Regions from separate parts of the Viridibacillus sp. FSL E2-0187 genome, predicted to be linked through region 2. Evidence: riboswitches for the same ligand, from Rfam matches in the RefSeq annotation. Region 2 holds a riboswitch; each other region holds the start of a gene.

Evidence for each region. Region 2 has a riboswitch for cobalamin ahead of metE (5-methyltetrahydropteroyltriglutamate--homocysteine S-methyltransferase). Riboswitches for the same ligand answer to the same signal wherever they lie in the genome.
Region 1: another riboswitch for cobalamin. It lies ahead of MHH85_RS09555 (Ig-like domain-containing protein); the one in region 2 lies ahead of metE (5-methyltetrahydropteroyltriglutamate--homocysteine S-methyltransferase).
Region 3: another riboswitch for cobalamin. It lies ahead of nikA (nickel ABC transporter substrate-binding protein); the one in region 2 lies ahead of metE (5-methyltetrahydropteroyltriglutamate--homocysteine S-methyltransferase).
Region 4: another riboswitch for cobalamin. It lies ahead of MHH85_RS17380 (ABC transporter substrate-binding protein); the one in region 2 lies ahead of metE (5-methyltetrahydropteroyltriglutamate--homocysteine S-methyltransferase).

What each region holds. Positions count from the first base shown of each region.
Region 1 is NZ_JBBOVG010000001.1:1,975,360-1,978,677, forward strand. Features, by position in the region: gene MHH85_RS09555 (Ig-like domain-containing protein) at 1-1,287, opposite strand, end outside; cobalamin riboswitch at 1,474-1,666, opposite strand; gene MHH85_RS09560 (transcriptional regulator) at 1,827-1,985, opposite strand; gene panF (sodium/pantothenate symporter) at 2,135-3,318, opposite strand, start outside.
Region 2 is NZ_JBBOVG010000001.1:462,867-466,184, reverse strand. Features, by position in the region: gene metE (5-methyltetrahydropteroyltriglutamate--homocysteine S-methyltransferase) at 1-1,262, opposite strand, end outside; cobalamin riboswitch at 1,468-1,657, opposite strand; gene MHH85_RS02280 (hypothetical protein) at 1,776-2,021, opposite strand; gene MHH85_RS02275 (hypothetical protein) at 2,088-2,249, opposite strand; cobalamin riboswitch at 2,277-2,467, opposite strand; gene MHH85_RS02270 (VOC family protein) at 2,870-3,292, opposite strand.
Region 3 is NZ_JBBOVG010000001.1:2,609,566-2,612,883, forward strand. Features, by position in the region: gene nikB (nickel ABC transporter permease) at 1-427, opposite strand, end outside; gene nikA (nickel ABC transporter substrate-binding protein) at 464-2,095, opposite strand; cobalamin riboswitch at 2,249-2,436, opposite strand; gene MHH85_RS12810 (right-handed parallel beta-helix repeat-containing protein) at 2,615-3,318, opposite strand, start outside.
Region 4 is NZ_JBBOVG010000001.1:3,577,752-3,581,069, forward strand. Features, by position in the region: gene MHH85_RS17375 (FecCD family ABC transporter permease) at 1-739, opposite strand, end outside; gene MHH85_RS17380 (ABC transporter substrate-binding protein) at 748-1,704, opposite strand; cobalamin riboswitch at 1,833-2,022, opposite strand; gene argS (arginine--tRNA ligase) at 2,302-3,318, opposite strand, start outside.

The DNA of each region.
Region 1 (3,318 bases), 1.5 Mb from region 2:
TCTTACACCATCAGCATTTTCTGCGATTGCAATAATATTGCTTCCAGCCGCTTGTTTTTTAATTGTTACTGAGAAATTCCCTTTAGTATCAGCTTTAGCTTTATTTAATAAATTATTGTTATTGTAAATATAAACTGTAGCATTTGCAGTAGCTTTTCCTTTAACAACAGTTGCGCTATCACCAACAGACTCCACTACCGGTGCAGCAATATCTACTGCGTAGAATTTAATAGATTCTGCAGCATCTGACATATCATAAATACGGTTTTTGTCGTTTTCTAGACGATTATATGCAGCAAGTGCACGTAATCCTTGATCTGAAGACATTAAGTTTGGAATTTTAAGTGATAAACCACTCTTTAACCCACCCGTAGCACTATCTACAAAATTTACTAGGTTAGAAACAGCCCAGTTACCATCACCTTTAATGAAACGTGGATCCGTCTTTGGATTTGTTTGATTAGAAGTTAAATTGATGATGAATTGAGATACCGTTTCAGGACTGTCACCTTTTGCCCACTCTGAGTAGAAGCCGCCTTGTTCACCTAGTTCTTTACCTAAATAATCATTTGCTTTTTCAACTGCTGCTTTTACTTTGTCATCCTTTGTATAAGGTGCTAAAGCAGTAGCCGTCATTGACGTTGAATCTTTATCAGACCCATAATCTAGAGACCATGCAAATGATCCATCTTCAAATTGATCTTTTACTAAATCATTTACCAATTTCGTTCTTGTAATCTCAGCGTATTTCGCTTCATTTGATAAATCATAATTTTTCGTATCAATAGCGTTTAAGAAATGAAATTTATTCCCATTAGTTAATTTTTTCGCTTCTTCAGTAGCCAAATATGTATCATACATAGATTTAACTAAATCATAACCTCCCACATTACGTGGATCTTTGTTGATTGCTGTTAATGCAATAATGACTTTTGAATATTTACCAACGTCTTCAGAAATTTTACCATCTTTACTTTTAACCTCTTTAACAAGGTTGTTATAGTAAGTTTCATAGTATTTAGATGGAACTGGTACGCTAGCACGAGCGAAATCTGTTACATAGTCTTCATCACCAAATGACGGGTTAGGCACTTGTTGTAGTAAAAATGCCGCTGTTGAATTTAGAACGTTTTTATAACTGACATCTTTCGCTGGTACTTGAACTGTCGCTGAAGTATTTTCTGCAGCGTTTACTGTTGACAATTGTCCCGGTAGTTGTGAAAAGGCTAATAAACTTGCCATGCCGATTGGTGCTACCCATTTTCTTACCCATTTACTTGTGTACATGTTGAAATCCCCCATATCTTTTTGTGAATTATTTGTAGTTTTTGCTTCAAAAGGATGAACATATATATAAGGGCAAAAAAATATCCCTTTACGCAATGTAAAGAGAATTTGGACGGCGAAATGCCAAAAAAATGTACAGTTATATACAAAAAGGCCTTCGATGCTCCAAATCTCCCCCTCGAAGATTGAAACTACATTATAAAAGCAGGTCTCCTGGCTTGTGTATCTATTTACTCTTGTTCCTTCCCAGCGCATTAAACATGCACCAGTGGTTCGCAACAATTTCATCCACACTTACAGTAGCGGGGCTGCATCGGATTTACACCGATTTCCCTTTTAGCTTATGATGAACATAAGCACTCTTATAAGAAATATTTAATTGTCTATTAATCTAAAGTATTTCATAAAAGTTTTAGATTGTAAATTAGATTTTTGTATTGTAATAAAATTCAGACTTTTTTCTCTTAATTTAACAGAAACATGACAAAACCCTACCTGTTTTGAGCAACGGGTAGGGTTTTTATAAAATTGCTATGGCATCAGACTTCGTAATCATCGCTTCCCTTCGTATGTTGATTGAATGCGTTTAACTGTTCTACTGTTAAGTTTTTCACATAAAGATAAAAATTCATTGACTCCATACCATAATTTTCACAAGCAAGACAATACGTTTCATAACCTTCTCTATACATTTCCATGTGAAACCTCCTGTTATATAACAAATTTATTATTTTTTATTAATATATAACAGTTTGAGTTATCTGTCAATTATTCTAACGAAAATTTTTATCCTATTTTTCCATATAAAAAACACCAAACTTTGTAATTGAAAGTTTGGTGTTTTTTATTAAATAATTGAGGTCTCATTCTTAACTTTGTCCTTCGTAACAAGACTTACTACAACAAATGCTACTAAAGATAAGATAATAGGCAACGTAACCGTATGCATACCTAATACACTTGGCATTATTTGATCGATGTAGATATATGATGAAATCCCGATAATCATTGAAGCAATCGCACCGTATTTGTTTCCTGTTTTCCAATATAGACCGAATATAACCGGCCATAGGAATACAGATTCCAATCCACCAAAAGCAAATAAGTTCAGCCAGATAAGTAAATCTGGTGGTCGTAGAGCTACTAGTACCACAGCTATTCCAATAACTGTAGTCACATAGAAACTTGCCTTTTTAATCTGTGCGTCTGAAGCAGTTGGTTTTATATAGTTTAAGTAAATATCTTTTACAACAGTTGAACTTACTAAAATAAGTAAAGCATTGACCGTAGACATGATTGCTGCCATAGGAGCAGCAAGTACAATTCCTGCTAAATAAGGTGGTAATACTTTTAAAGTCAGTAAAGGCATCACTTTATCACCTATTTCTACCCCTGGTAGTACAGGACGTGCTAGTACACCAATTAAATGCATGCCAAACATAACTGTAGCCAGTGCAATTGTGCCAATAATAATGGCTGAATGCATGCCTTTTGAGTTTTTATATGACATGGCACGAACCGCAATTTGAGGTAAGCCTATAACACCTATCCCAATTAAAATCCAAAATGTCGATACGTATAATGGCGTTAAACTACGATCTGCACCATAAGGAGATACAAGATTCGGATTTTCAGCGACTAAATCACTCATTATATTTGAAATTCCACCACCAGCAATAACCGTTGCGACAAGTAAAATGACTGTCCCAATGACCATTACTGAACCTTGTACTGCATCCGTTAATGCGACTGCACGGAAACCGCCAATAATCACATATATTAATACAGCACCTGCAAAGATAAACAATGCAGCTGAATAGTTTAAGCCGGTTAATGACTCTATTAATCGCGCTCCACCAATCCACTGTGCAGCCATGGAAGCAAATAAAAATAGAATTATACTAACTGCAGATACTATGACAACCGTTTTGCTTTGATATCGTTCACGTAAAAAATCAATTAGTGTGATTGCTTGATATTTACGAGCAATAATTGCAAATTTTTTACCGAGAATCATTAGAACGAAATAAC
Region 2 (3,318 bases):
TGTTGACGATCTTTTCGAATAGCATATGCTGATTGACGTGTTATTTGAATTTCACTCAACCTTTTAATATTCTTCAGTACTTCTTCTTGTTGACGTACTGAACTGCTATTTAGCAATTCTCTTGTCAATCGATTTTGTTCAAAAGCCACTTGATTTGCATCACGATTATTTGTTAAAGCGTTTTTCAAAATAGCTAACTCTTGTAACTTTTCGTTTGCAAATGCTAAGTTTTCATATAGCTCTTTTGGTAATTTCGTTTCTGCTGTTAGACTTACTGGCACATGCATTAGGCTACATGACGGCTGAATCCACAGATGATTGGGGGAAACTAAACTTTCTAATTCAATTAGCAATTTAAATGATTGTTGTAAAGGAGTAATCCAAATGTCACGACCATTAATAATACCCGCTGCTAGAACTTTATCATTTGGAAATCCAAATTTTTTGATATTAGAAATATTCTCTTCTAGACCATGTACAAAGTCTAGCCCGATGCCTGCTACAGGTAATTTAATCAATTCTTCATACCATTCTGCTGACTCAAAATATGTTTGTAATAGCAAATTGCTGGAGTAATTATCAGGGTTTAGTTGTTCATATATTTCTGAGATTATTTTCATATCTTCCTTAGATAAAGAAGTTGATAGAATTGGTTCTTCTATTTGAATCCATTTTGCACCGGCTGCAGAAAGATCACTCAACAGTTGACTATAGACATTGATTAACTGAAGTAAATATGACGGCTTATTCAGCGTAGCAACTTCTTTTGTTAAAAAATAAAATGTCCCTGGGCCTATGATGGTAGGCTTTAGCTCTGCATTAAAGTTTTCCTTCGCTTCTAAATAATAGCGCAATGGTTTATTGTCCAATAATTTTAAAGTTTGTCCTTCATACTCAGGTACAATATAGTGATAATTCGTATTAAACCACTTTGTCATTTCACTTGCAGGAGCAGATTGATTTCCACGTGCCATCGCGTAGTAAGTTTCTAGAGATACTAAATCTGAATTCCATTTATAACGTGCGGGAATAATTCCAAACATTGCTGCTAAATCTAACATGCGATCGTAGTATGTAAAATCACCTACGGTTACTATGTCAATCTTTGCATCTAGCTGAACTTGAATATTTGCTAATCTATACTCTTTCATCTGTACTTCGAATTGTTGTTCACTTATTTCTTTTGACCAAAAAGCTTCGATAGTTTTTTTCCATTCACGATTTGGCCCGATATATGGATATCCAATAACTGTACTTTTCATCTTTCCATCCCCCAATTCAATAAAAAACCACCATCTAATGAAAAACATTAAAAGGTGGTTGATGATTTTTAAAATAGTAAATACCGAAAAAAATCAGGAATAATAAAAGAAGACACACTATTCCCTTTCAAATTCGCTTATCGTACTAGGATATAATAATCCTTGAAAAAATCTCTCTAACACCCCCTATCCGCGTAGGTTTTTTGGTGTGTACTAAACTAAGGCAGGTCTCCTGGCTTGTCATCATCGCTTACTTTTCCTTCCCATTACAAATCTAACAGTGGATTTAAAAGTTTGCTCCTACATACAGTTGCGGGACAGCATCGGATTCTAACCGATTTCCCTTTTAAGCGACTATCAATTTAAAATAGCGCACCTTAGCCTACACGATATTTAATTGTTCACTTACTATAACACACAAACTTTAATTTGTTCAGTATATTCTAAATTTAACAATATTTATATTTTTATGATTACCAAACCGTTAAATTTGGTTATCAGTATAAATATCAGTTACACTTTCATCTCTTCTTCAATACTAACTTCAATCAAATCATTTGAGTAATATACCAGTTCGTTATACACACTTGAATATGCCTTTTCTAGTTTACCTAATTCTTCTTCAATATTTTCAATTCCACTATTTTCAATGGAGCTTTCAATCATGTTTTTCGCCTGCAATAAAGTACAAACTGTATCTGTAACTTGTGAAAGCATCACCATCGATTTTAACTGTAATTTAAACTCTTCAATATTCATTCATATTCCCCTTATCTCTTCATTAAAAAAACACCTTTTATCAATTAATAAAAGATGTTTTTATGATTAATTAATATGTTCCCTGTTGCGACAATACGTACTAGAATAAACGTTTCTATATTTAGAAACAGAAGTTTTTATCACTTCTAAATCCTCATTAGTCCAAACGCTTTCTCTAATACGCTGTCGTACAGTGATCATATAAATAGGGTTTCTATTCATTATCACATAACACCTCCTATCCACGTAGGGTTTTGGTGTGTACTAAACTAGGCAGGTCTCCTGGCTTGTCATCATCACTCACTTTTTCCTTCCCATTACAGTTCTAACAGTGGATTTAAAAGTTTGCTCCTACATACAGTTGCGGGACAGCATCGGATTCTAACCGATTTCCCTTTTAAGCAGCTATTTATTGTAAATAGTGCACCCAATTCTACACGTTATTCAGTTGTATCACCATCTTACCATAGTGTAATGCAAATATTCATAATATTATTTGCAAGTAATATAAAAAAGGATTTACATTGAATACAAATAAAAATTATTGAAGTAATTTTTCGATAGAATATTAGTATTTCTGTCTACTAATAGCAACGAGTAAGGTTCTTTTTATAGATATAAATGAATTATTCAATGGGGTGTATGAAAAGGAGGGACTTTATATTCAACTACTATTTCAAAAAAGTTGATATTATTTAGACAAACTATATTAATGTGCCAAATTATATTTTATTAAGAACTAGCAACTGTTCTAAAATTCAAACAGTTGCTGTTGTTTATACAATATTTTTCATTCATCTTACTAAAGCTTTGATACTGCGAAAAGTTGATATCCAACACCAAATATATTAAGCTTCTTCAGCCTCATAGCTAATTTGCCATTCGATACCAAACTTGTCCTTTAAACTTCCATAGCATTTGCTCCAAAATGTTTCTTGTAGCTCCATAGCAACTTTTCCGCCAACTTTTAGTGCTTCAAAAGCAGATTTAAGTTGTTCTTCATTGTCACTAACAACGGCTAGGCTAACATTATTCCCTAATATAAAAGGAGAACCAGGGAAAACATCAGAAAACATAACATTACTTCCAAGAATGTTTAGTCGAGTATGCATGACTAAATCTTTTGCCTCCTCTGGTAGAGTATATTCAGGGTTTTGTGGCGCATCACCAAAAGTCATAATTTCTGGTTTCTCTGTGTTAAAAACCTCTGCATAAAACTCCGCTGCTTCGCGACAATTCCCATTAAAATTAAGATACACATTAATAGCCATTTAGCACACTCCTCTTTTCACTTCAT
Region 3 (3,318 bases), 2.1 Mb from region 2:
CACTAATATAAGCTATTATTCTACTAAATTGATCTATCCATTTTCCTTTGTATATTGCCGAAAGCACTCCAATTGGTAAGCTTATAATTACAATAAAGAAGAGCGCAGTCAATGTAAGCTGAATTGTAGGTATTAAATGCAACAATATCTCGTCCCATACAGTATTTTTGGATACATAGGACATTCCTAAATCCAATTGAATTACCTTTCCTAACCACTCAAGATACTGGATATGTAAAGGGTTATCTAATCCGAGTTTAAGTCGCAGCTCAGCCACAGCCACATCGGTTGGCGGAATATTCGATAATCTTAAATAAGCTACTGCTGGGTCTCCAGGAATTAAGTGCAATAATATAAAAGTGATGATGGAGATTCCTAATAATATTGGAACTAGACTTGTTAGACGTTTCAATATAAACCAACTCATGTAGTACTCCTTAAGTTGTTATTAATAAAGCTTGCTTCATTCGACATCAATTGTAGTTAAAGGTACCTCAGCTTCTTGAGGTAAAAAATCTAAACCACTAATATTCTTGTGATAAACAGCGACATTTGATTGGTAAGAAATCGGTAAGTATACCGCTCGATCATGTAACGTTGATAAAATATCTGTATACAGCATTTTTCTTTCTTTTTCATCTGTAGTTAAAAGTACTTTTTTTATCTTCTCGTCAATTTCCTTCTTTTCTCGCAAACCCAATAATGCAGTATAATCTGGACCACCATTTTCCGAATCTGTTGTAATTGAGGCTAAATAAGAATGTGGATCAAAAGGCACGGCCCATGTCGATGTAAATAATATATCGTAATTTCCTTGGAATGCCGTTGTCCAGAAAGTATTCGTTTCCTGACTAGTTAACCTAATATCAATTCCTAGTTTTCTATAATCACCTTGGACAAATTCAGCAATCGACTTTTGGATGTTATCCGTACTATTAAATAGGAACTCTAGTTGAAGCTCTTTTCCATCTTTTTCTCTAAACGGTTTACCCTCTACCTTTTTCCACCCTGCTTCATCTAATAACTGTTCTGCTTTCGCAACGTCATAGTCATATGGATTTATATCAATTTTTGTGTATTCCAAAACAGGTGGGAACAAAGTATCTGCCTTTTTTTCCATACCATAAAAAATATTATCGATTACAGCCTGTTTATTGAAAGCATAATTGAGTGCTAATCGCACTTTATGGTCTTTAGTTGCTTCTTTGTTTGTGTTAAATAATAATGTTCTTGTAGCCGTAGGTTCTGATAATTTAGTTTCATATTTCCCCGAATCCTTTAAGAACTGGAAGGAATCCTGACTTATTACGCCATTTCCAAAAATAAAATCGAGTTCGTTTTTCTCAAATGCTAATACTCTAGATTCTCCGTCTGTAATAACTTTAACAACTACCTTATCTACTTTCGGTTTAGTGCCCCAATACCTTTCATTTCTTGTGAAAACTGCAAACTCATTCTTTTTATATTCGCTAAGTACCCATGGACCTGTCCCAATTTGAGATTTAAGTCCATCTTTAAATGTGTCTTGGCTGTCAGGAAAAGCAGCTTCTCCAACAAACCTCAAAGGTCTTATGTATGTTAATTCTTGAAGCGTTGGATAATAAGAATTATGAAGAGTAAGTTTAAATGTATATTCATCCACTGCTTCTGTATTTTTGATTTGGTTGATTAACTCTACCCATTCATGTTGTTTCCGATTATCTAAAATTGTATCGAAGTTTTTCTTAACAATTGCCGCATTAAACTTCGAACCATCAGAAAACTCAACATCCTTTCTTAGATGGAATACATATTCTTTACCATCATTCGAAATATCCCAGCTTTCCGCTAGCCAAGGTTGAATTTCCCCACCCTTCCCGTAGTAAACAAGAGATTCGTATACCATAGCTTGTGAAAAAAACTCATTTGGAAAATATGTATGTGGGTTTAAGTCGCCTATATCTCCAGTCATGGAAAAAGTAACAACTTTTGATTGATCTTTATCAGCAGTATTGTCTTGTTCTTTTGCTTTGTTACTACAACCAGTAATAAAAATCACGAGAATCACTAGTAGAATAGGGAAATTTCTTAGTCTATTATATTTTTTTATAAACATATTTACTCACCTTCATTTTCGGAATTTTCACTATTAAATATACTCAAATACAAAAAAGCATTCCTAACCCAATTAAAAAGGTCAGAAATGCTTATAGTTTCAGAACAAATTTGTCTCCTAGCACTCTAACACCTCCCTATCTCCCGTAGGTTAACAGCATTTTTAGAACAGGCAGGTCTTCTGACTTAGGTTCATCGCCTGCATGCGTCTTCCCGGATATTATCCAGTGACTTATGTGCATGAGGCTCACCCTTACAGCGGCGGGACCATGTCGGATTTTCACCGACTTCCCTTTTAAGTATTCGCTATTAAACAAATACACCTATTCCAATACTATATGTGATTTTTTATGAAAATAATAAAAGTTTTCCTAATATAAAGTATATTCGTTATTACAACTTAAAGCCATATCAATTTTAAGTCTTGTTATTTTTTAACTTCTAAGAATCAATTACTGTCCCAGACCTTTCAGCATAAAAAAGACCTTCTTATTGTTGAAGGTCTCTTCTATCCAGAAAATCACTTTGATGCAAGTTGTAATTTTTCTGTGTTTTTTATGAATTCATTGTAAGTATTGTTAATCCGAATAATTGTTTCAGAAGTATTAACGGCTTTATTTGTTAAAAGTGCTTTTTTGTTAGCTTCATTTAGCTTATTGTACGTAATATCGTATTGTGAGCCTGGACCACTGTTCTTCCAAGCCATAAACTGAATCGTTCTTCCTACTGACTCAAAAGTATTGTTTTTAATAGTTGGGTTGATTGCGCCACTAGCTAAAATTCCACGGGTACTAGCATTTCCATTTGCTACATTCCGGATTAGATTTTTTTCAATAACAGCATTCGTCCAATTCATGACACGAATAGCATCCAAGCGTGTTTTGTCAATTTGATTATTACGAATGATCACTTTATCATGATACATTTTACCTGAATATTTGTGGGTACCAATAGCTCTATCAAGATTCTTAAATTTATTGTTTTCAATTGTTATATTTTGATTTGGCGTTTTATCATACTTGCTCCATTTTTGACTCCACCCTGCTGTTGTTTTATCCGGTGTATCAATATTAATCGCTTCTTTGTTCTTGTTTGCTGATGCTTTGGAATTTGTAAACGTATTTTTTCGTATCACAACATTCTTAGAAGCATCTAGTTCAATAAAATGTCCAGAATACATATTCTTAAATTGGATGTTTTCCACTTTTATATTTTGGTTATGCC
Region 4 (3,318 bases), 3.1 Mb from region 2:
AAACTGCAACTGCAGCACCTGTTAACATAGATCCGCCTATTAATATCAGAATTTTGCTTTTCTTCACGTCAACACCAAGATACTTGGCACGTTCTTCTCCAAATAACATCGCATTTAATTCACGACGGTTTAACCATAATAAAAATGATCCGATGAGTACAAAAGGCCACACCATCTTGACATATGGCCATCCACGCATTGAAACGCTTCCCATAAGCCACCCAATGATTTGCCGTAACTCATCACCTGTTAACGCAATTAACAATGAAATTAATGCTCCTAAAAATGAACTAACGATAATTCCTGTTAAAATCAGAGTTTCCATTTTCATAGTTCGATCAACTAATCGTGCAAAAGCCAGTACACCCATCATCGCCAATAAGGCCCCTAGCATGCTGAAGGCTGGTAATGTGTATATACCAAAAATAGGGGTCGAAATGCCGAAAAAGAGCGTCACCACAGCACCTACTGAGGCACCGGATGACACTCCTAACGTATACGGATCGGCGAGAGGATTTTTAAGCAATCCTTGGAAAGCAGCGCCCGCAATGGCCAGTGAGGCTCCTACTAACCCTGCAAGCACAACACGCGGCATGCGTATTTTCCACAATATATTCGTCGCTGTTGGATCCGCTGCCGTATTCCATAACGTACTAATTGGTACTTTTACAGAACCAATTGATACACCTAGCCAAATGCTAACAATTAAAATCACAAAGGCTATGGTGTACCCTAAAATGGTTTTCCTCACTCAAAAGCCTCTGGATATACTGCTTTTGCAATGACCTCTAATCCTTCAGCAAGACGAGGACCTGTACGACTTGTTAAGTTCGCATCAACTTGAACAACTGCATCATTTTTAACAGCTGTAATACTATCGAACCCTTGGCGTTTTTTCACCTTTTCGACAATATTTTTTACATGGTTGTATTTCACAATAATTGTATCTGGATTACGTTTCACAATTTCTTCAGGATCAATTTGGAACCAACCAGTTTGATCTGCTGTGACGTTTTTTATATTTGCTAGATCAAACATTTCTTGCATAAATGTATCTTTACCTGCAGTGTAAATATTAGGTTCATCTGATGTTTCGACGAATGCTGATTTTTGTTTTACATCTTTCACTTTTGCTTGTACTTCTTTTACTTTTGCTTTCATATCATCAGTAATCTTCTTAGCCTCATCTGCTTTACCAGTAATGTGGCCTATTTGTTCAATTGTTTTATACGTTTCAGCAAAATTCCCAGCATTTTTTACAACGAAAACTTTCAATCCTGCGTCACGTAATTGTTGGAGACCTGCTTCTGAAGTACCTAGAAGTGTTTCGTGTGCGAAAACAACGTCTGGATTTAAACTAATAATTTTCTCGGCGTCAAATTTCATGCCACCGATTTTTTCTTTTTTCGTTGCCGCTTTAGGATAATCATCATTATCCGATACAGCAGTAATTTCTTTTTCTAAACCTAACGCGAAAAGAATTTCTGTGTTACTTGGTACCAAAGTAATAATGCTCTTTGGTGCTTCTGTAAATTTCACATCATTACCAAGTGCATCAGTCTCTGTTAATGGATAACCCGCTACCTGTTGCTCTGTCGCTGGCTCACTATTTTCCTTTTTCTTCGTATCTTCCGTTTGGCCACAGCCTACTAATACACCTAGTGCTAAAACAAACACTAAACAAAATTGCCATATTTTCTTCATTTACATTTCCTCCTTGTTCATAAAAAAATCTCTCGTTTTACGACGAGAGATACGATGACAGTGAATATATACATAGCTGTACTCAAAATGCACTTTTACTGACACCATTTCTATCCGCGTAGTTCTAATTGGTGGTCTCCATGTTGGTAGGTCTCCTGGCTCGTGATCACAGCTTGCCGTGCCTTCCCAAAGCGTTAGGCTTTAGTGACAAATTACGACTTACTCACACATACAGTGGCGGGACCGCGTCGGATTTTCACCGACTTCCCTTTTCTCTTTACCTAATGAAAGTAAAGAACCAACATGTCTCACAATATACAATTTTTTATTATATCCTGTACAATTATACAGAAATTTAAATACTTGTCCAAGTTGTTACTAGGCTTGGTGGAACTATTAGCAATAACAAATTGTGACATGAATGGATTAAGTGTAGCTATTTTAGCTTTAACTAGCGCAATTTTTTTTCTTTCGTTTGTTCTTTATAAAAACCAAAAGACCATTCCACACTTATTCAGTGCGAAATAGTCTTTTTATAAGTACCTCTTAGATTCACAAACTTATTCAATCTCAGTAGCTAAAAGGGTCTTTCTGTCATTACATTTTCTCAGGTGCTGATACACCAATAAGTTTTAGTGCGTTTGCGATTGTAGTACGAACTGCTGTAATTAGAGATAAGCGTGCTTCTGAACGATCTTTGTTGTCTGCATCTAATACTTTTTCAGCATTGTAGAAGCTGTGGAAAGTTGCTGCTAGTTCTTGAATGTAGTTAGTAATACGGTGTGGAGAGCGATTCTTCGCAGCATCCGCAACAACTTGTGGGAAGTCCCCTACTTTTTTCAAGACATCAATTTCTTTCTCTGCATTAAGAAGATCTAAATGTTCTTCAGATGCTGCAAAGCCTTGTTCTTTTGCTTGGCGCAAGATGGAAGAAATACGAGCATGTGCATACTGTGCATAGTAAACTGGGTTTTCATTTGATTGCTTAACAGCTAGGTCAAGGTCAAAGTCCATATGTGAATCACCTGCACGCATTGCAAAGTTGTAACGTACTGCGTCTAAGCCAACCTCTTCAACAAGTTCACGTAAAGTAACCGCGTTACCTGTACGTTTACTCATTTTCACTTTTTCGCCGTCTTTCATTAAATTCACCATTTGAATGATTTCAACTTCTAATGTGTCACGATCGTAACCAAGTGCTTCGATTGCTGCTTTCATACGTGGGATATAGCCATGATGGTCAGCTCCCCAAATGTTGATAAGTTTAGTGAAGCCACGTTGAATTTTATCTTCATGGTATGAAATATCTGGTGTTAAATATGTGTAAGAACCGTCATTTTTTATAAGTACGCGATCTTTGTCGTCGCCAAATGTTGTTGAACGGAACCAAGTAGCGCCTTCTTCTTCAAATACATGACCATTCGCACGAAGTTTTTCTAAAGCCGTTTCTACTTTACCTGATTTATAAAGTGATGTCTCAGAATACCAAACGTCGAAGTCAACACGGAAGTTTGCTAAGTCTTTTTGTAATTTACCAAGCTCTAATTTCAAGCCGTGTTCACGGAAAAATTCAAAGCGCTCTTCATCTGACTTACTTAGAATCGAATCACCAAA